Regions from separate parts of the Blautia segnis genome, predicted to be linked through region 1. Evidence: predicted binding sites of a transcription regulator. Region 1 holds the regulator's gene; each other region holds the start of a gene.

Region 1 (7,427 bases):
ACGGATCTGCCAGTGTATCGAGGATGGTGTAAAAGAGGTTGTAGGTACCCTGATCGTGAAATTCGGCAGTTATGGAAAGGCTCCGAAGGTAGAGCTTGCAACTCTGGATGAAATGGCAGAACGCTACAAAAAAGCCGGAATCTGACAGAAAGGAACGAAAACCATGAAGCATATATATCTGAACTTAAAAAGATTTGACGTACCAGTGGAGCTTGGCGGCGTAAACCGGATCGCACCAGTGGAGGAATGGGGCAGCTTTATTGTAAAAAATACCCAGGAAGAGCTGAAGAAATACGATCCTGCAAAGGTTGAATTCGGAATGTATTTTCCTGAGATCCACCTTCTAGAAGCTGCAAAAGCAAAAACCCCGGGAAGCCCGGTAAAAGTAGGCTGCCAGGGTGTTTACCGCATGGATACTGCTGTTGGCGGCAATTTCGGTGCCTTTACCACTAACCGACCTGCAGCTGCCATGAAAGCAGCCGGCTGTGAGACTACCATTATCGGACACTGCGAAGAACGAAATGACAAAAGCGGAATCCTGGCAGAGGCCGGCGTTACCGACACGGACGCGGTAAACCGTCTTTTGAACCAGGAAATAAAATGCGCTATTGACAGAGGCTTAAGTGTGTTATACTGTATCGGTGAAAAAAGCGAGGAACAGGATCGCTGGCAGGAAGTTCTTGGAAAACAGCTGGAAATCGGTCTGAAGGATGTGGATACCTCCAGGGTTGTGATCGCTTATGAGCCAATCTGGTCCATTGGTCCAGGCAAAACTCCGGCAGACAAAGAATATATCACCAAGATTGCCCGCTTTGTAAAAGAAAAAACTGGCGGCATGGACATTGTGTATGGCGGCGGCCTGAAACAGGCAAATGCGGCAATGCTGGCATCCATCCCAGAAATTGACGGAGGGCTGATCGCACTGACACGCTTCCAGGGCGAAATTGGTTACTACCCGGAGGAATATCTGGAAATTATTCAGTTATATCTTGGAGAATAAAAATCACAGAACAATCAGATTGGAGAAAAAGAATATGAAAATTGATTTTGAATATGGACAGGGAACCATGACAGCAGAGCTTCCGGATAATACGGATATTTTTATTCCAGGTGAGACTGTGCCGGATCCGGATTATATCCCGGAGGATAAACTGGAAGAGGCTTATCTTGACAGCCTGGCACATCCAATCGGAATGCCTACCTTATCAGAACTGGCGCACAAGGGAACTACTGTTACCATTATCGTGCCGGACCGCGTAAAAGGCGGCGAGCAGCCTACCAGCCACAGAAAGATGAGCATCAAATATATTCTGCAGGAGCTTTATAAAGCAGGCGTGGAGAAAAAGGATATCCTGTTCATTATTTCCAACGGCCTTCATCCAAGAAGCAAGGAGTCCGATGTAAAAGCTATTTTCGGAAAAGAGCTGTTTGACGAATTCTGGCACAGCGGACAGATCATCAGCCATGACAGCGAGGATCAGGAACATATGGTGTACCTTGGAACTACCCACAGGGGAGATCCGGTATACATGAACAAATATGTGTACGAATGCGACCTGCCAATCCTGATCGGACATGTACAGGGAAATCCATATGGCGGATATTCCGGCGGCTACAAGCACAGCGCAACCGGAATTACAAACTGGAGATGTATTGCAAGCCACCACGTTCCGTCTGTTATGCACAGACCTGATTTTACCCCGGTTAACGGCGGAAGCCTGATGCGCGATAAATTTAATGAGATCAGCATGCATATGGAAGAGAAAATGGGACATCCGTTCTTCTGCTGCGATGCAGTTCTGGATACCTGCTCCAGACAGATCGCCATCTATTCCGGCTATGCCAAAGAGATGATGCCTATCAGCTGGAAGATTGCAGATAAGCGTACCTATGTACACTGGGCTGAGAAAAAATATGATATTCTGGTATTTGGAATGCCTCAGAAATTCCACTATGGTGATGGAATGGGAACCAACCCCATCATGCTGATGCAGGCGCTGAGCGCACAGGTTCTGCGTTTTAAGAGAGTTATGAGCGACCACTGCGTCATCATCTGTTCCTCCATCTGCAACGGATATTTCCACGATGAATTATGGCCGTATTTAAGAGAGCAGTATGAGATGTTCCAGCATGACCATATGAATATTCTGCCGGATATGAACCGTTATGGTGAATATTTCGGAACAAACGAAGAGTACATCCGCAAATACCGTTTCTGCAATGCTTTCCATCCGTTCCACGGATTTTCCATGATGGCCTGCGGACATATTGCGGAGATGAACACCAGCGCCATCTATCTGGTTGGTGCACAGGAGCCGGGCTATGCAAGAGGAATGGGACTGAAGACCCGGGAGACCTTCGAGGAAGCATTAGAAGATGCCAAGAAGAAATTTGTAGGCGAGAATCCTAACATTCTGGCACTGCCTATGACCTTTAAGAAATCAGCTGTACATCTTTGCATGAAAAATCCTGAGGAAGACTGCATGGATGAATACGGACACCGCCATGGCGGATGCGGATGCTGCTAACCTGTGAATATAAAGTCACGGAGGAAGACTGGAAATGGATGAAAAACAAAAAGATAAGGGCTATGTACTGCGGAAGCTGTTTTTCGCTTCCCTGTACCTGAGCACCTTTACATTTGGCGGCGGTTACGTGATCGTAACCCTCCTGAAGGAGAAATTTGTGGATCAGTACCACTGGATCGATGAGGACGAAATGCTGGATCTGGTGGCCATTGCCCAGTCTTCTCCAGGAGCAATCGCAGTCAACGGGGCAATTGTAGTAGGATATAAGCTTGGAGGGATTCCCGGCATGCTGATGTGCGTGCTGGGGGCTATCATTCCGCCTATGGTGATCCTGTCCCTGATCTCTGTATTTTATGATGCATTTCGTTCCAATTATTATATTGCCGCGCTGTTAAAGGGAATGTCCGCCGGAGTGGGCGCAGTCATCATTTCCGTGGTATATGACATGGGCAAAAACGTGGTGAAATCAAAAGACTGGATCAACATTGTGATCATGATCGCCAGCTTTTGCGTCAGCTATTTTCTGAATGTGAATATTATATTCATTATTTTGGGCGTAGCTGCATTTGGATTTGTGCGGACACTGTTGAAGGAGGGTAAAAAACGATGATCTATCTTCAGCTGTTTTTAAGCTTTCTTCAGATCGGCGCCTTAAGCTTCGGCGGAGGTTATGCGGCTATGCCGCTGATACAGGAACAGGTGGTAACGTTACATGGATGGCTGTCTATGGAAGCGTTTACCGATCTTGTGACCATTGCGGAAATGACGCCGGGTCCCATTGCAGTGAATTCCGCCACCTTTGTAGGCACCCAGATTGCAGGCCCGGGCGGTGCGGTTGTGGCGACCCTTGGCTGCATCTTGCCTTCCTGCATAATCGTAACTTTATTGGCATATATTTACACGAAATACCGGAATATGTCTCTCCTGCAGGGAACACTGGCATCCCTTCGCCCGGCGGTTGTGGCAATGATCGCCAAAGCAGGAGTGACCATTCTGGTTTCTGCCTTTTTTATCAGCGGAACCATAGACCTTGTCCGGGAAAATGTCTGCATCCGAATGGTTGTGTTTTTCGGGGCAGCCCTGGTGCTCCTTCGGAAATTTAAAATGAACCCCATTCTTGTAATGGTCCTGTGCGGTGTGGCGAATATGATATTCTGCGGGGTAATGGGAATCTAAAAGGATATTTTGTCTGCAAGACAGCACCATGAAGGAAAAAACAACTGTTTTCTTGACATTGATGCGTGAATCGTGTAAGTTTTGTAGTAACTGTTTTGCGCATTGCAAAGCGTCCACCTGTAAAAGAAGTGGACGGTTATGCCGCAGGGAAAAAGTAAGGGAGGACGACAGTGTGAATATTTGCGTATATGGTGCCTCAAGTGCCCAGCTGAAGGACATTTATTATGAAAAAACACAGGAGCTTGGAAGAGCCATGGGAAAACGGGGCCATGGACTGGTGTTTGGCGGCGGAGCCACCGGAATGATGGGAGCAGCAGCCAGAGGCGTGTCAGAAGAGAATGGATACATACTTGGAATTGCGCCCCGCTTTTTTGACCAGCCCGGGGTACTGTATGAGAAATGCACGGAATTTATTTTTACCGAGACCATGCGGGAGCGCAAGCAGCTTCTGGAAGAAAAATCAGATGCCACTATTGTAGCGCCCGGAGGAATCGGTACTTATGAAGAATTTTTCGAGATCTTTACCCTGAAAAGCCTGAACCGGATCGACAGGCCCATTGTCCTCTACAATATTGACAGATATTATGACAGGATGAAGGAACTGCTGGAATATACTGCCAGGGAGAAGTTTATGGATTCTTCCATATTAGATCTGGTGGTATTTCTGGATGAGCCGGAGGCGATCCTGGATTACCTGGAAAACTACAGCAAATAAAGCAAATGAGATGTCAGAGAAAAATCCCTGTCCCAGGTTTGGGGCAGAAGGTATTTCCCTGACATCTTTTTTGCTGTTTGTCAGAGCGTGCAAAAAAAGTGTTCTCGTGATCTACATGCTCTAGAGCCTGTTTGAAAAATCATTCCTGCAATCTGCACGCCCCACTTTGCGGTATATTTCACCCGAATTCGGTTGTCGTAGCCCGCTACGACGCCCTCATCCGGGCAAAATCTCCCACAAATTGTGACGCACATCTTGCAGAAAGCCTTTTTCAAACACACTCTAAGGTAAAAACTATCAAAAAAGATGAAAAAAATTTGTAAAAAATATTGACAAAAAGAATGTTGAGGTGTATCTTAAGAGCATAGATGTTAGCACTCCTAAATAATGAGTGCTAACAAAAGGATTCGAAGAAGCCAGACGGGAATAGAAATCAGGTTTGACCGTCCGCTTTTCAGAAAGGAGCAGATATTTCATGGATGAAGTATTAGATGAGCGCAAACGGAAAATACTGAAAGCAATCATCAAGACTTATATGGAAACAGGTGAGCCGGTAGGTTCCAGAACCATTTCCAAGTATCCGGATTTGAATGTCAGCTCTGCTACGATCCGAAATGAGATGTCCGACCTGACGGATATGGGCTACATTGTACAGCCCCACACCTCAGCCGGAAGAATTCCATCAGATAAAGGCTATCGCCTTTATGTAGATGAGCTTACCAGGGAGAAGGAAGCTGAGATCGCAGAAATCCGTGATATGATGATTGAGAAATCAGACAAGATGGATAAGGTGTTGAAGCAGGTGGCCAAGGTCCTTGCCAATAATACCAATTACGCGACCATGGTTGCCGTTCCTCAGTACAGAGGAAGCACCCTGAAGTTCATACAGCTTTCACGTGTGAATGAGCGGCAGCTGATTGCCGTAGTTGTATGTGAAGGCAACGTCATCCGGAACCAGATCATTGATATTGAAGAGGAGATGGATGACCAGACGATCCTGAAGCTGAATCTTCTTCTTAACACCAACCTGAACGGTGTTCCCATTCAGGACATCAATCTTGGCATGATCGCCAGACTGAAGGAACAGGCTGGAAGCCACAGCGGTGTGGTTGCAAATGTGCTGGACGCAGTTGCAGCTACCATCCATGTGGATGAGGAAGATATGAAAGTATATACGTCAGGAGCAACCAACATATTCAAGTATCCTGAGCTTGCAGACACATCCAAAGCCAGCGAGCTGATCTCCACCTTCGAGGACAAACAGGAACTTGCGGATATGGTCCGTGGGGAAATGGGAGATTCGGAGAACACAGGAGTCCAGGTATACATCGGAGATGAAGTTCCGGTGCGGACCATGAAGGACTGCAGCGTGGTGACAGCCACCTACGAGCTTGGAGATGGAATGCGGGGAACCATTGGAATCATTGGTCCCAAGCGAATGGATTATGAGAATGTGGTGGACAGCCTGAAGAAATTAAAAGTCCAGCTTGATGAAATGGTAAATAAGAAAACCTAGAAAGGCGGTTGAAAGCGTGTCAGAAGAAATGAATAAAGAAGCCGAAGTACAGGAAGAAGCAGTTGACATTCCGGTAACTGACGGAAGCGAAGAAGAGGCAGCAGATACAGCCCAGGCAGCAGAAGAGGAAGCTTCTGATGATACAGCTGCTCCGGAAGAGACGGAACAGCAGCCAGAAGAGGCAGAATCTCAGAAAGAACCGGAAACCAAGACCAAAACTTCTTTCTTCGGCAAGAAGAAAAAAGAGAAAGATAAATTTGAACAGCAGATCGAGGATCTTACAGACAGACTGAAGCGCAGCATGGCGGAATTCGATAACTACCGTAAGAGAACGGAGAAAGAGAAATCCAGCATGTACATCATCGGTGCCAAGGACATCGTTGAGAAAATGCTTCCTATCGTGGATAACTTTGAGAGAGGTCTTGCACAGGCACCGGAGGATGATCCATTTGCAGAAGGCATGAAGATGATCTACAAGCAGATGATGACAGCCTTCGATGAGATGGGTGTGAAGCCGATCGAAGCTGTAGGCAAGGATTTTGATCCGAATCTGCACAACGCAGTCATGCATGTGGAAGACGAATCCGTAGGCGAGAACATTGTTGTTGAGGAATTCCAGAAGGGATACACTTACAAGGATTTCGTTGTAAGACACAGCATGGTAAAGGTTGCTAACTGACCGAAAGCAACTTAGTGAAGGCGAGCAGAATGCGAAGCCTAAACTTAGTGCGAGGTCGTTCGATCTCACTTAATGAGGGCAAGCCGCAGGCGCAGACCGAATTTAGTGAATCGAACTTCATTAAGACATTCACGAATTTCAGAACATAGATTGAAACAGGAGGAAAATTATCATGGGAAAAATCATTGGTATTGACTTAGGTACAACAAACAGCTGTGTAGCTGTTATGGAAGGTGGACAGCCAACCGTTATCGCAAATACAGAAGGATCCAGAACAACACCGTCAGTTGTAGCATTTACAAAGACAGGTGAGCGTCTGGTAGGTGAGCCTGCAAAACGTCAGGCAGTAACAAACGCAGAGAAAACAATCTCCTCCATCAAGAGAGAGATGGGTACAGATTACCGTGTAACAATCGATGACAAGAAATATTCCCCACAGGAAATTTCCGCTATGATCCTTCAGAAACTGAAAAAAGATGCAGAAGGATATCTTGGAGAGTCTGTTACAGAAGCAGTTATCACAGTTCCTGCATACTTCAACGATGCTCAGCGTCAGGCAACCAAAGATGCTGGTAAGATCGCAGGTCTTGATGTAAAGCGTATCATCAACGAGCCTACAGCAGCAGCTCTTGCATATGGTCTTGACAATGAGAAAGAGCAGAAAATCATGGTTTATGACCTTGGCGGCGGTACATTCGATGTTTCCATCATCGAGATCGGTGACGGCGTTATCGAGGTTCTTGCAACAGCTGGTAACAACCGTCTTGGCGGTGATGACTTCGATCAGAGAATCACAGACTACATGCTTTCCGA
Region 2 (7,427 bases), on a different contig from region 1:
CTGTTGTAGGAACCGCTTAATTCAGAGGAAAGAGTCACGCAGTACACATGATCTGCCTCGCAGTCAAATGCCTTTCTGTAGCTCTCTGGAGACGGGCACGCTGACTTGGGGCATTCCGGGCAGGCTGCAACCTTCTGAAGGAAATCTGCCTGGTCAAAGGTCTCGTCATCAATTATATTCTCACTTCCCACAGTAAGCGTCAGCGGTACAGATTCAAATCTCTCATCCTGCTTCCACTGCTCCAGAAGTTCTCCGCAACTATCTATAACAATTTTATAGCTCAATTATATCGTCCTCTTTTCCATGCTATGTAGTTTTAAATACCACATCTATATTAACACATTACTACATGTTTGAAAAGAGTTTTTTCTTTCCTTTTTTGGCAATTTGCTTTATAATGGTAAATACTTATGAATTTGTTTTTCCCGTGAAAGGAGGCACCTATGCTTGCCCTGAAAATCACTGATCAGAAAGATTTCACAAACAAACTTTTTCTCGGCGACACCTTCGACCTTTTTTGGCTGAACCAGGCCGAGATCACCACAAGCAATCTCTTTACCATTGACGGCAGACTGCAGACTGAATTTTTCGACAATGACCAGCAGGAATTTTTAAGTTCCAGCCATCGCACCTACTCACTGTGGAAAGAGGTGAAGCCCATCTGCTATTCCATCATCCGCGGGAAACGTGCGCCGCTTTCCTTTAAGATCGTGCTTCAGTTTTCTCCCAATAAAGCTGCTGCCCTGCTTCAGAACTCGTCCCTTCCTTTTCCCCCGGAACAGGTGGCGGGACTATATCTGAACCTTCAGTACAAAAACAAAACCCTTCTTTGCACTACCGGCACTTCCCTGAAGACCTTTTTCCCGGGCAAAGAACTGGACCATCTCTGGGAGCAGTATGTAACGGAGTTTTTCAGTCGTAATGAGATTTCCGCTGAGAGCTTATAGTCTCAGCTCTCCTCATCCGTTCCCAGATAAAATGCGATCATGTCTACGAATTCACTGTTCGTTGGTCTGTATTCCAGAGGATATCCGGCGATCTGTTCCAGCCTTTCCCGATGATTTTCCCAACATACATTTACAATAGTACGGATATCATGCTCTATATTGGATGGTTTGGATTTAAATTTCTTTGCCAGCCTTGGATAAATGTCCTTTGTGATCTTCATCGGTCTTTCCTGAAATTCCATAGTCATCCGTATAGCTTCTGCCACAAAATAATATCCTTTGTATTTTGATGTTGCACCTAGTTTACGTATCGTTCCGTATACCTCTTTCATGTTAAGTCCCTCCCACAATTAGTTACTCCTGCATCTGCAGTTAGCGAATTTTTGCCTCTATATATAATACGAATTAATTTCCAGTTTTTTAGCTTTTTGAGATAATTTTTTTATAAAAATGTAAAAAATTTTAGGATTTTCGTCCTGGCGGTTTTTACGCATGCAAAAAACAGTCCCGCCAGGAGGGATTTCCCCTGTCCTGGCGGGACTGTCTTTTATTTAGAATCCTGACATCTTAATTTATTTGGTAAGCATAAGCAGGATCTCGTTGCTTCTCTGTACAAATTTGGTCATCTCTTCCGGAGAGAGCTGCTTGTGGCTTAACATTGCAAGATCGTAGAGTTCCTCACAGATTACCGGAGTCTTCTCAGAATCCTTGTTGCCAGCAACAAACTGAACCAACGGATGCTTGGCATTGAGCACCAGAGTCTCCTGGCCGCCAAACATAGACGGATCCATGCCGTACATATTGTACATCTTCATCATATCCTGCATACGGCGGCTTTCCTCGGAAAGTGTCATCATAGCAGCAACCTTCTCATTCTTCAGGTTCTCCACCTTCACTTCCAGCTTGTCGTTTTTCAGGGCGCTGCGGAATACTTCTGTAAGTGTCTTGGATGTCTCTTCATCAGCAGCACCGTCCTCGCGAAGTTCCTCGGAAAGGTCTGCATCAATTCTCTTGAACTGGATGGTCTGATCTTTCTGCTCTAAGTGGGAAATAAATGCGCTGTCAATGTTGTGCTTCAGAACAACCGCATCCTTGCCTGCCTCACGGAACATATTGATGTACTGGCTCTGCTGAACCTCATCTGTTACATAGAAGATGGTAGTCTTCTCAGGCTCTTTCTCCTTGGAGTCTTCTTTATTCTCTTCTTTGGCTTCTGTGGTTTCCTCAGCCTTTGTCTCGGTATTCTCTTCCGGCTTCTTGTTCTCCTCGATGCAGTCTTTCAGAGTGAGATATTTGCTGTCAATGTTCTTGAAAAGAATATAGTCATTCATCTTGTCTGCAAACTTGCTGTCCTTGATGCAGCCATATTTGATAAATGGGCTGATGTCATCCCAGTATTTCTCATAGGACTCACGGTCTGTCTTGCACATTCCGGTAAGCTTGTCTGCAACCTTCTTGGTGATGTACTCGGAAATCTTCTTTACAAATCCATCATTCTGCAGGGCAGATCTGGATACGTTCAGCGGCAGATCCGGGCAGTCGATCACACCTTTGAGAAGAAGCAGGAACTCCGGAATAACCTCTTTAATATTATCTGCAATAAATACCTGGTTGTTGTACAGCTTAATGGTTCCCTCAATGGAATCGTACTCTGTATTGATCTTCGGGAAATACAGGATACCTTTCAGGTTGAACGGGTAATCCATGTTCAGATGGATCCAGAACAGAGGCTCCTTGTAGTCCATGAATACCTTGCGGTAGAATTCCTTGTATTCCTCATCTGTGCAGCTGTTCGGATGCTTCATCCACAGCGGCTGCGGGTCACTTAAGGATACCGGACGCTTGTTGATCTTTACTTTATCCTTGGCAGGAGAAACTTCTACTACTTCTTTCTCCCCTTTGTCGTTCTCTTTCTCCTCAGTCTTGGCATCCTCGTGGATATGTTCTACAACCACATCATCCTCGCGAAGCTCGGACTCATCGATGGTCTCATATTCCTGAGGAGCATTCTCCTTGGAAAGATAAATATTCACAGGCATGAAAGAACAGTATTTCTCAATCACTTCTCTCATACGATACTCATTGGAGAACTCTGTGCTCTCATCATTAAGGAACAGGGTGATTTCAGTACCAACTGTGGTCTTATTGCCATCCTGCATATCATACTCTGTACCGCCGTCGCAGGTCCAGTGTACCGGAGTTGCTCCCTCTTTATAGGAAAGAGTATCGATCTGAACCTCATCGGCTACCATAAATGCGGAATAGAATCCAAGTCCGAAGTGTCCGATGATCTGGTCATCTGTTGTCTTGTCTTTATATTTGGAAAGGAACTCAGTTGCGCCGGAAAAAGCGATCTGAGTAATGTACTCCTCTACTTCGTCTGCTGTCATACCAAGACCTGTATCGATAAATTTCAGGGTCTTCTCTTCCGGATTAACGATTACATGAACCTCTGCCTTGTAATCATCTGGAAGTGTATACTCTCCCATAACATCCAGCTTCTTCAGCTTGGTGATGGCGTCACAGCCATTGGAAATCAGCTCTCTTGCAAAAATGTCGTGATCAGAATATAACCATTTCTTTATAATTGGAAAAATATTTTCACTGTTAATTGATAAACTACCATGCTTCTCAGCCATGCAGCTCACTCTCCTTTGTCTTCTAAATTATACAAACTATAGTAATACCAAATTTCCCAAAAGTCAAGAAAAATTTAGCACTCATTTAAAATGAGTGCTAGTAATATTTGTTGATGGATGGAATGATCTATAAAAAAGGTCTGATGTACACGGACATTCCTGCGGTTTCTGCCGCCAAAAAGGGGAAGCTGTTATCAGCCTCCCCTTTCATCATTCATGCTTTTTTATTTTTGAAAAAGCTGAATGCTTATTATTTCTTCTTATTGCGGTAAACAAGGATTCCTGCAATCAGTACCACTGCAATTACCAGAATGATTACGAATGGAAGGATTGGTGTGTTATCACCAGTCTTTACTGCGTTCTTCTGGTTTGCATCGGACTTGTCAGCAGCAGGTGTCAGTGTCTGATTCGGTGCTGCTGCAACGGTGAAGTTCACCTGTTTGGTATCCTGTGTGCCTGTGTTTACCCAGTTGCTTCCATCGAATTTCTGCTGGTTGTAGGTTACCGTTAAGGTGTAGTTACCACTCTTGCCCATACGGAAGGTTGCGGAATATGGAGCTTTGTCCCAGCTTCTTGATTCCAGAACTTCCCAGTTCAGAGGCAGATATCTTACATCACCCTTAATCGGGTTCTCAATGTCGGTTCCTGCTCCAACTGCTGTGAAGGTGATCTTGGTCTCTGTGGTGTAAGAACCATCAGAGCTGATTCCTGTAATTGTGTTCTTGGAAGCATCGGAAACGATCGGTCCGCGGCTTACAGAAACATTTACAGATACGATCAGGTTCAGGTTATCCGGATTGGTCACGCCATCTGGAAGGGTAACGGTACCATTTACAGAGAACTTCTGTGCTTCTGCACTGTTCTGGTTGTAAGCACATCCATTTACATCCCATGCTACGGAAGCGTTCATGTCGCCTGCTGTAGTGGTAATCTTAACTGTGGATGGGAGCTGTAATCCCTCTGCGGATTTCTCCACGCCGTTTGCCAGAGTGATGTCTGCTGGCTTGCTGACTGCGGTAAGCTTAACAGCTGCTTCAGTTACAGTGAAGCTTACAGGGATTACGATTTCTGTGATCTGGTCTGCTTTGATGGAGATGTTCTGGCTGTAAGAACCAGCTGCTAATCCAACTGCAGGTGCTACGGTAAAGGATGCCGTCTGACTGGAATCCAGTTCTGCTACCGGCAGATTGCCTAAAGTGAACTCACTTCCGCTGATGCTTACAGTAAGGTTTGTCAGTTTCACATTGCCTGTGTTCTCAAGAGTTACAGTTGCTGCTACAGGTGCTTCTGTGTAGCCAACCTCTTTGCTGTCAAATTCTACCTTTGAAGGATCTGCAGTCAGCTCCGGAGCTGGTGTCTCCTTAACAGAGTAGGAAACTTTAAGAGCAAGCAGGGTATCTCCAGTCTCTGCATTGACAACTGTTACGGTATCCTCAAAGTCACCAGTCTCGCTGGTATCATTTGGTGTAATGCTTAATGCTGCTGTAGTACTTCCATCTGCTGGAAGCTCAATTTCTTCAGAAGCAAAGGCTGCTGTTACAAAATCTTTATCAGTCTGTACTGCAAGCTTCACAGTTCCGGTACCGGAATTCTTCAGTTTTACAGGTGTAGGTGCAGTATCCGCATCTACGGTAAACTCGCCAAGGTTTACAGTGTTGTCCGTGATTGTTTCATCTGCTGCTTCAATCTTCGGATCATTCTGAACCTCTGGTTCTGATGGAACTTCCGGAGTAGGCTCTGCCGGTTCCTCAGTTGGTATCTGATTGTCGGCGGATGGTTCCTCGGTTGGAGTTGGGTCAGTTGTCGGCTCCTCAGCTGGTGTCTGATCATCTGCTGCCGCTACTACCATATCCGCATTGAAGGAAACCTCTGTACCCTCTTCTGTGGTATAGGTAATGGTATCCTTGTATTCTCCGGCCTCAACGCCTGCTCTTGGCATGATCCATACGGATGTCTGCTCTCCGGCTGCGAGAGGCTCATTGATATCCTGTACCATAAAGTGTTCCGGGCTGATCTCGTTAAAATTCAGAGTACCTGTACCGATGTTCTTAATGGTGACGGTCTTTGCTATGGAATTAGATTCCTCCTGTGTGAATCCGGCATCTACAGTTCCGAAATCTACAACTGCAGTTCCGTCCTCTGATGCAGTATCCGCTGCTGCCTCAGCTGCATAAGAAACTTCCTCCGGTGCCTGTGCATCCTGCGCATTGTCTGCCTCAGATGCATCGTTGCTCTGACCTTCTTCTGGAATTTCCAGATAGTCTTCTGTTCCAATATCGATTACGCTGTCATCTGTTGCGGTATCAGCCGGCTGTGCAGCATCTGCAGAATCAGCTGCTGAATCAGATGTATCTGTGGTATCTGCTGCTGTCTGGTTCTCTGCCGGCTGCATTTCATCAGCAGAAGCTTCCGGTTCCCCGCCAATATCAATTACTTCGTCCTGAGTATCCTCTGCTGGCTGAGCATCTTCTGCCTGCTGGATATCCTCTGCGGCAGAATCCTCAGCTGCTGTATCCTGTGCAGCTGCAGCATCCGGATCCTCTGTAGTCTCCTGCGGAGCTTCCTCCGGTGTTGCCACGATTTCAACTGTGTTTGCTTTCAGCTCACCAGTTACTCCAAGCTCGGACTTTCCGGTGATCTTCAGCTGGATCTTATTTCCAAGATCATCAGTTGTAAGCTTATAAGTTTTCTCCGTACCAACCTCTGTAAGCTGGTCTCCTGTTTTCCTTGACCAGCTGAAGCTTACGTAGTCATCACTAAGCCCCTCTGGTGTAACTTTGGTATAATCTGCGCTGAGTTCAGATCCTACAGCTGCAGTTCCTTTGATTTTCAGCTTGCCTCCTAATTCTCCGGACGGTACCGCAGAAGCGAATACCAGTGACGGAAGCAAGGAAAGCATCATAAGAAAAGTCATAACCATTGCTATAATTTTCCTAGATCTCATATGCCATCCTCCTTTACATTCCCCTTTTGGCTGAGTCTTAACATTATCGTAACATATTTTAAACATTTCTACAAGTGCTTTTTACAATGCTGTAAACTATGGGTCGCTTTGTAAAATGCTGCACCTGTATCTTTGTTTATGGTTATTATAGCAACCTGATTTTACGTCTATGTAATATGAATTTATCCAACAGGATTACTGGCAGTCCTTATCCCTCTACGATCAGATATTTTCCATCTGGCAGGACAAATACCTCGCTGGCTTCCTCCAGTTCGTCATCGCTCATACCATCCACATCCGCGCCCATACCGGACAGGTATTTACGCACCTCGCTGATGGAATCTGCCACCACTGCCATGCAGTCCTCAAGAAAAGCCTCTGCCTCCTCATAATTCTCTGCTACAGGCTCATCAAAAAGCTGCTCCTGATTTTCCAAAAATGTCTGGATGCACTCTTCTGTATACATCTTATATACCTCCTTTTTTATTTGCTGCATTTTTCCTCATAAAGATCCAGGATGTCTTCCGGAGATTCCACCAGGGCATCTGCGCCGTTCTTTAAAAGCTCTTCTTTTTCCCGGTAGCCCCACAGAACACCTACAGTATACATGCCTGCTGCCTTGCCTGTCTGCATATCCGTTCCGGAATCTCCCAGATACATGCACTCCTCTGGCAGCACGCCAAATGCCTCGGCAATCTTCAGAGGACCATCCGGTGCCGGTTTCTTTCGAATGGAATCGCTCTGGCCCATCACCATGTCAAAGACCTGATCTCCAAACATTCTTTTTACTACCTTCACAGCTGCCTCATGGGGCTTGTTGGAGCATACGCCAAGCTTTACCCCGTTTTGCTTCAAAGTTTTCAAAGTCTCCGGCATTCCCGGGTAATGCTGTATTTT
Region 3 (7,427 bases), on a different contig from region 1:
ATTACAGGACATATCCTTGCTTGCGGAACCCAGATCATGTGGGGAGCAACGTTTGTATCCACTAAGGTTTTGCTTAACTATTTTTTGCCTGCGGAGGTATTGTTTACCCGTGCAGTGCTTGCATTTCTGGCGCTGCTGATCTTTTATCCCCATCATCTGAAGCTGAAAAATCCCAGACAGGAGCTTGCGTTTGCAGGTGCAGGATTATTCGGGATCGTGCTGTATTTCATGCTGGAAAACACGGCGCTGACCATGACATATGCTTCCAATGTGGGGATTATTGTGGCATGTGCCCCCTTTTTTGTGGCAGCAATGGTGGGGATTTTCTTTAAAAATGAGAAGTCTGGACTTTACTTTTATATTGGATTTGTAATTGCCATAGCAGGTGTAATTCTGATCAGTATGAACGGACAGAAAAGCTTCAATTTGAACCCGCTTGGTGACGGCCTTGCATTCCTGGCCATGATTTCCTGGGGCGCATATTCTGCCCTTGTGAAAAAGATCGGGGAGTGGGATTATCCGACTATCGCAGTGACAAGAAGAATCTATTTCTATGGAATTATTTTCCTGATCCCTGTGTTGATTCAGCAGAAAGCATCCTGGGATCCGGATCTGATCCGCAATCCTCAGGTCGTGGGAAATTTCCTTTTCCTGGGACTGGGGGCAAGTGCACTTGGCTTCCTGCTATGGAACCTGGCAACCAAATGGATCGGCGCTGTGAAAACCAGCGTGTACATTTATGTATCACCGGTGGTGACAGTCGTGCTGTCCGTGTTTGTTCTCCATGAAAAAATGACAGTGGCATCCGTAATCGGCTCCACGCTGATTTTTGCGGGATTGATCGTTTCCCAGAAGAAGACCACGCCGGCTGTGGATGTACAGGAGAGCTAAGTGTTGAGGTAAAATACAGATACCAGTCTTTTTTATTCCAATCCAGTTATTTTATCAGGAAAAATTTAATGGCAGGAATGACTTCCGCATCCATGATCCCCACAATTGTGACCTTCCTCATGATGGTCATGGTGATTGCAATGTACATCCGGATCATATCCCAGATTGCCTGCAAGCAGTGCGTTCACTGCATCATCAGCACTTCCGCTGACACCGCCGAAAAGACGAATGCCTGCCTGCGCAAGTGCATTCTGTGCACCGCCGCCGATACCGCCGCAGATCAGGGTATCCACCCCATGCTGCACCAGAAATCCAGCCAGTGCACCATGTCCGCTTCCGTTGGTATCAACCACTTCTGCGTTCACAACTTTGCCGTCTGCAACCTCATAGATCTTGAATTCTGCTGTGTGTCCAAAGTGCTGGAAAATCTCTCCGTTTTCATAAGTTACTGCAATTTTCATAGTAAAATCTCCTTCTCCATTAATCATACTCCCAGTATACTGCTGAAATACTTTATTTTCAATGATATTTACCTAGAGCGTGTTTCAAACACGTCCTAAAACTTACTAGGAAATGTTGACATCTTTTCCTATAAGGAGTACATTCCAATAAGAAAGTAAAAAACACAAAAGAGGTATAGATATGCTGAAAGTAGAGAACCTGACTTTTGAAGTGAATGAAGAAGGGAAAAAGCGCTGCCTGGTGAACCACATCAGTTTTGATGTTAAGGATGGGGAAATGCTGGTGATCACTGGACCCAACGGCGGAGGAAAATCCACTCTTGCCAAAGTTCTTGCCGGTATTGAGAAGGCAAACAGCGGAGAAATTTATCTGGATGATGAGAACATTACGGAATATGATATTGACCATCGTGCCAATGCGGGAATCGGCTATGCATTCCAGCAACCGCCCCGTTTCAAGGGAATGACAGTCACAAGAATGCTGTCTCTTGCAGCTGGCAAAGAACTGACCGAGGAGGAAAGCTGCAAGCTTCTTTCCGCAGTAGGACTTTGCTCTGAGGATTACCTGAACCGTCAGCTGGATGGAACTCTTTCCGGCGGCGAAATGAAGCGTATTGAGATCGCCACCGTTCTTGCCAAATCTCATAAAGTGAGCATTTTCGATGAGCCGGAAGCCGGAATTGATCTGTGGAGTTTTTCCATGCTGATCAAGCGTTTCGAGGAGATCCATCGTGAGAAAAAAGAGTGCCTGATCCTGATTTCCCATCAGGAAAAAATCATCAATATGGCGGATAAGATCATGGTGATCGAGGATGGAGAAGTGAAGAAATACGGTACCAAAGAGGACGTTTTCCCAACCCTGTTTCAGCAGGAAAAATGTCAGAAGTGCATGACAGAAGGAGGCAAATGCTGATGATTAAAGTAGAAGAAACCACCCAGGGCGTACTGGATAAGATCAGCGAAGGTTTTGAGCAGAAAGGTGCATACAATCTGCGCCAGAATGGCATTTCCGTCTGTCATGGCGACAGTGAGCACATCAAAATCCGGAAAAAAGAAGACAAGCCGGGAATCGATATTTTTATTGATGGAAAGACACAGGGAGAGAAGGTTTTCATCCCTGTTGTAGTGAGCGTATCTGGCATGACAGACCTGGTTTACAATGATTTTTATGTGGAAGACGGTGCAGACGTGAATATTATTGCAGGCTGCGGAATCCACAACAGCGGATGCAATGAAAGCCGTCACGATGGCATTCACACCTTCCATGTTGGAAAAAATGCCAATGTTCATTATGAAGAGAAGCATTACGGCGAAGGAAATGGAACCGGAAGCAGGGTCCTGAATCCGGTAACCAATATTGAACTTGGGGAAAATTCTGTATTCACTTTGGATACTGTGCAGATCAAAGGGGTAGATTCCACGATCCGTACCACCAATGTGGAGATGGACGCAGATTCCAAGCTGTTTGTTCTGGAGCGTCTGATGACAGACGGTGAGCAGAAAGCGGAGTCTGATATTGAGGTTTGTATGAATGGCGCAGGTTCTTCCGCCCAGATTATTTCCCGTTCTGTTGGAAAAGGAAACTCTTCCCAGGTTTTTCATCCTAAGGCAGTTGGAAAAAATAAATGTCATGCTCATATCCAGTGTGATTCCATTATCATGGATCACGCAGAGGTAGGTTCCATCCCTGAGATTCAGGCGAAGCATGTAGATGCCGCCATCATCCATGAAGCCGCCATCGGTCGAATCAACGATGAGCAGCTTTTGAAGCTCCGTACCCTTGGCATGACCGAAGCGGAAGCAGAGAATGTAATTATCGAGAATTTCCTGAGTTAAACAGAAAAATAATAAAATACCTACTATGCAAACGTCCCCAAATAGGGTAAAATAGCTCATATTTACAATTGGGAGCTTTTACAGAGGGACGAAATATGTTTGAAAAAATACGAAACAGGTCAACCGGATGATTGCCCGTATGTTTGCGGCAGGTTCGGTTGTGGCAATCAGTCCAATATTTTCTGGTTAAAAGGGCGAAGCAGATGATGGAGGAGCGCTACAGTGCCCAGGAACAGAACCGGATGAAAACCGAGTTCCTGTCCAACATGTCTCACGAGATCCGTACGCCGATGAATGCCATCACCGGTGTCCGCGAACGCCTCCTGGAATGCGGAATGGACGATTATTTGGTGAAGCCCATAGAGATGAAGGATCTCTGTAAAATCATCCGGAAGTATCTGCCAGAGGACAAAATATTGGATTAAATATCGGATTTTTTTACATGTAAAGAACTGCCAGACGGCGGTATAACAGAGCACTGTCTGGCAGTTTTTGTCTTTCTTGCTTTTCTGTTAGCACTCACATATAGATTAGTGAAACTTATCGATGACCAAAGTATAAAGAATTTATTCAGAAGGCAGAAGGCGGTGATCTTTTTGAGATTGAAACAGCTGCAGATTATTCAAAGATATGTTTGCAAAATGCCTGGCTGGAAGACCTGGAACCGCAGATGAAGTGGCAAATGTAGCAGAACTTCTGATGAGTGACAAAGGTGCATTTACACATCCTGCAAAGGGTATGCTAAAAGGCAAAAAAGAAACACGGAACAGGTATGTTCATTTGGCAAGAGGAATAAATACGGAATGGATATTGACAGCATAATAAAAGCATTAACCAAAGACGCTTTGTACACCTATGAGTTTGACGTTACCACAGGAATTGTGGAAAAAGACCATACAGGAGAAACCACCTATGACGTGACTTACCGACGCCGGAACGATTCCGATCATTGCCATGACCGCCAATGCCTTCGTGGAAGATATCCAGGAATCCAAGGAAGCCGGAATGAACGAGCACATATCCCAACCCCTGGACATCACCAAAGTTCTGTCAGCTATCTGCAAATATATAAAGAAATAACTCCAAAATTCCAAACAGCCGTTCAGCCGGAGCCAATCTCCCACTGAGCGGCTGTTTTACGCCATAGGACAAAGACTAATATTAGAAGTTGTTTTTTCATTTTAAGGCTTCACAAATTCTTCACAAAAAATTAGCACTCACCTCTTGACAGTGCTAACAATACGTGTTATATTACGTACAGAACAAAGGAAGAGGAAAAAGAAAAGTTCCAGTTCCTTTGATGAAAATGATAATTCAACACAAGAGTGTTCACAATATAAGGAGGAATCAGTTATGTTAATGCCTAGTATTTTTGGAGAGAATTTATTTGATGATTGGATGAGATTTCCGACAGAGCGTCAGAGCAACGCAGGTTACAGAAATGCGGAGCTGATGAAGACCGATATTAAGGATGTAGATGGCAATTATGAACTGAGCATGGATCTTCCGGGATTCCGCAAAGAGGATGTGAAGATTCAGCTGAAGGAAGGTTACCTTACCATTCAGGCGTCCAGAACCGAGAATAAAGATGAGAAAGATAATAATGGTAAATATGTTCATAGAGAGCGTTACACCGGACAGTGTTCCAGAAGCTTCTATGTAGGCAAGGATCTGGAGCATGATGACATTCATGCGAAATATGATAACGGCGTCCTGACCGTTACTTTCCCGAAGGAAGCCAAGAAGAAAGAGCCGGAAGAGAAGAAATTTATTTCTATTGAAGGCTAAAAACAGCAGACCACACCATAAATAATGCGCCTTCCGTGAACCAGAAGCGGCGGCTGGCGTAAAGAATTTTGAATGACTGCGAATTAGTATTCGTTGCACATGGCAGTCCTGAACCATTTGATAACAGCTTCTTTCATATAGATTCCTGTAATTTAAAAAAATTTCCTAATTTTCATATAGATAGTTTCATACCCCCATCGCCTGTCGGTACCCGCCGACAGGCTTTTTCATGTGTAAGGACATCCACGGCTGTTGTGGGATTCTCTTTACATCATTTCCGCAGTCTGTTATACTTGTCTGGAATTTACAGCAGGAAACAGAAGGAACTTTATCATGAACTACATTGTATTTGACCTGGAGTGGAATCAGAGTCCGGGAGGGAAAAGGTGGTCCAACAGCCGTCTGCCTTTCGAAATCATAGAAATCGGCGCAGTAAAACTGAATGAAAAGAAAGAAATTGTGGACAGCTTTCAGCGCCTGATCAAGCCCCAGGTGTACAACTGGATTCATGACAGCATCCACGAAGTGATCCACATGAATTATAAGGATCTGCAGAATGGAACGCCCTTTCCGCAGGCTGTGACAGAATTTCTGGAATGGTGCGGTGAGGAATATATATTTTTTACCTGGGGAAATCAGGATGTGATGGAACTGCAGCGGAATATGAAGTATTATGGCAAGCTTTCCATGATTCCGGGCCCCGTAACCTACTATGACGTGCAGAAATTATTTGCCATCCGCTACGAGGAAAATCACGAGCGCCGCGCCCTGGAATTTGCCGCAGACAAGATGGGCATTGCCAAGAAAATGGAGTTTCACCGCGCACTTGGAGATGCTTACTACACCGCGTGCGTTTTGCAGAAAATAGAAGATGAATATATTTTGCCCAACTCATCCCTGGATGTATACCAGAACCCCAAGAGCAAGAGAGAAGAGATCCATGTATCCTATCCAACTTATGATAAGTTTGTCTCAAGGGAATTTTATTCTAGGGAAAAAGCCATGAAGGATCGTGAAGTAACCAGCACCAAATGTCCGCTTTGTCACAATCCAGCCAAGCGCAAGATCCGCTGGTTCATGAATAATTCCAAGGTCTATTACAGCATTTCCCTCTGCCAGGAGCATGGCTTCGTCATGGGAAAGATCAGGCTTCGCAAAACCGAGAATAACATGTATTACGCCATCAAAACACTGACCAATGTGTCCGACGAGGAAGCTGAAGAAATCCGCCAGAAAAGGGAGGCCCATCGAGCAAAGAAGCGAAGCAGGAAAGCGGAGGAATCCGCGAAACAATAAATATCAGAATATTAAAAAGGGGCGTGATCATCACGCCCCTGGAACTGTCAGCAGATTCGCCAGAATCGACCGTTCATACTGCATTCCCCATCCAACCATCTGTCCATTAAAATAATACTTACTCTTCAACCGAAGCGGCCCAACCGCATTGGAAAGAACCCTCTGCTTCCGGGTAAGCGTCTTGACATCCGTTCCAATAGGAACAGTCACATAAATATTCTTCGTATAATAGAATGGATACGTATTCCCACAATTATTTAAAAGATACTGCTCACTTGGAAGGTTCTCCTTCGGAACCGGATTCATGCTCACCTTAATCCTCTGACGTTCGAAATTATCAAATCCATAATCCAGAAGACTCTTGGTATCACTCCATGCACCATTCACCGAATTCATAACAACTGCCACAAGAAGCATATTTCCACGTTTTGCGTAAGTGACAAGGGTTGCGCCAGCAGCATCCGTATAACCGGTTTTTCCGCCAAGGACACCGTCGTAAGCATAATCTCTGCCCGCCATCATCTTATGATGATTCAGCAGATAACGTGTTTCTGTGAAAACATTAGTCGGCGGAATCTCATACAGATCCGTGGTGAAAAACTTCCTGCATGTGGCATTCTGCCAGGCTGCCTTGGCAATCTTCGCCATATCATTGGCAGTGGTCACATGGGTCTCATCCGGAAGTCCGTTTGGGTTATTAAAATGTGTATTGGTACATCCCAGCTGCTGGGCTCTGGCATTCATCAGTTCCACAAATTTCTTCACAGAACCGGAAACCTCTTCTCCAATGGCCAGTGCCATCTCGTTGGCAGATTCCAGCATCAGTCCCATAAGAGCCTGCTCCACGGTGAAAACCTCTCCCGCATCACCATAAATGGTAGAGCTTCCTGCCTCAATTCCATAAGCTGCCTGCTGGGATAAAGTAATCTGTGCGCTTGTATCCAGATTCTCACAGCCAAGAAGACAGGTGAGAAGCTTGGTGATACTTGCCGGGTAAAGCTGGGTATCCGCATTCTTGGAATACAGGATCGCTTCCGAATTCAGGTCCATAAGAACTGCTGACTGCGCTTCAATCTGGGGCCCGGTTGGCCATCCCTCAATAGAATCTGTATCCGCAGCCTGTGCATAATACTCGGTATGGGGATTAGGGGTAGG

Evidence for each region. Region 1 encodes HrcA, which represses chaperone genes, less so after heat shock. Its sites were predicted from a motif close to TGTTAGCACTCNNNNNNNNNGAGTGCTAACA; they were not measured.
Region 2: a site for HrcA is predicted at 3,659-3,689, ahead of htpG (molecular chaperone HtpG). Genes of this name have one in related genera too.
Region 3: a site for HrcA is predicted at 4,397-4,427, ahead of H8S54_RS01995 (Hsp20/alpha crystallin family protein). Genes of this name have one in related genera too.

Annotation. Positions count from the first base shown of each region.
Region 1 covers NZ_JACOOT010000012.1:49,797-57,223, forward strand. The annotation lists gene H8S54_RS05480 (class II fructose-bisphosphate aldolase) at 1-145, shown strand, start outside; gene H8S54_RS05485 (triose-phosphate isomerase family protein) at 164-1,000, shown strand; gene H8S54_RS05490 (lactate racemase domain-containing protein) at 1,035-2,528, shown strand; gene H8S54_RS05495 (chromate transporter) at 2,563-3,138, shown strand; gene H8S54_RS05500 (chromate transporter) at 3,135-3,704, shown strand; gene H8S54_RS05505 (LOG family protein) at 3,877-4,419, shown strand; gene H8S54_RS18815 (DUF6783 domain-containing protein) at 4,500-4,661, opposite strand; gene H8S54_RS18820 (DUF6783 domain-containing protein) at 4,593-4,742, shown strand; gene hrcA (heat-inducible transcriptional repressor HrcA) at 4,895-5,935, shown strand; gene grpE (nucleotide exchange factor GrpE) at 5,964-6,614, shown strand; gene dnaK (molecular chaperone DnaK) at 6,787-7,427, shown strand, end outside.
Region 2 covers NZ_JACOOT010000026.1:21,180-28,606, forward strand. The annotation lists gene H8S54_RS11560 (DegV family protein) at 1-284, opposite strand, end outside; gene H8S54_RS11565 (DUF5721 family protein) at 444-947, shown strand; gene H8S54_RS11570 (sporulation initiation factor Spo0A C-terminal domain-containing protein) at 950-1,279, opposite strand; gene htpG (molecular chaperone HtpG) at 1,520-3,586, opposite strand; gene H8S54_RS18295 (COG1470 family protein) at 3,837-6,530, opposite strand; gene H8S54_RS11585 (glyoxalase) at 6,739-6,996, opposite strand; gene H8S54_RS11590 (HAD family hydrolase) at 7,014-7,427, opposite strand, start outside.
Region 3 covers NZ_JACOOT010000004.1:68,774-76,200, forward strand. The annotation lists gene H8S54_RS01960 (DMT family transporter) at 1-891, shown strand, start outside; gene H8S54_RS01965 (NifB/NifX family molybdenum-iron cluster-binding protein) at 957-1,352, opposite strand; gene H8S54_RS01970 (ABC transporter ATP-binding protein) at 1,534-2,265, shown strand; gene H8S54_RS01975 (SufB/SufD family protein) at 2,265-3,188, shown strand; gene H8S54_RS01980 (sensor histidine kinase) at 3,347-3,613, shown strand; gene H8S54_RS18520 (hypothetical protein) at 3,819-4,010, shown strand; gene H8S54_RS01990 (hypothetical protein) at 3,992-4,315, shown strand; gene H8S54_RS01995 (Hsp20/alpha crystallin family protein) at 4,542-4,976, shown strand; gene H8S54_RS02000 (3'-5' exonuclease) at 5,310-6,272, shown strand; gene H8S54_RS02005 (D-alanyl-D-alanine carboxypeptidase family protein) at 6,303-7,427, opposite strand, start outside.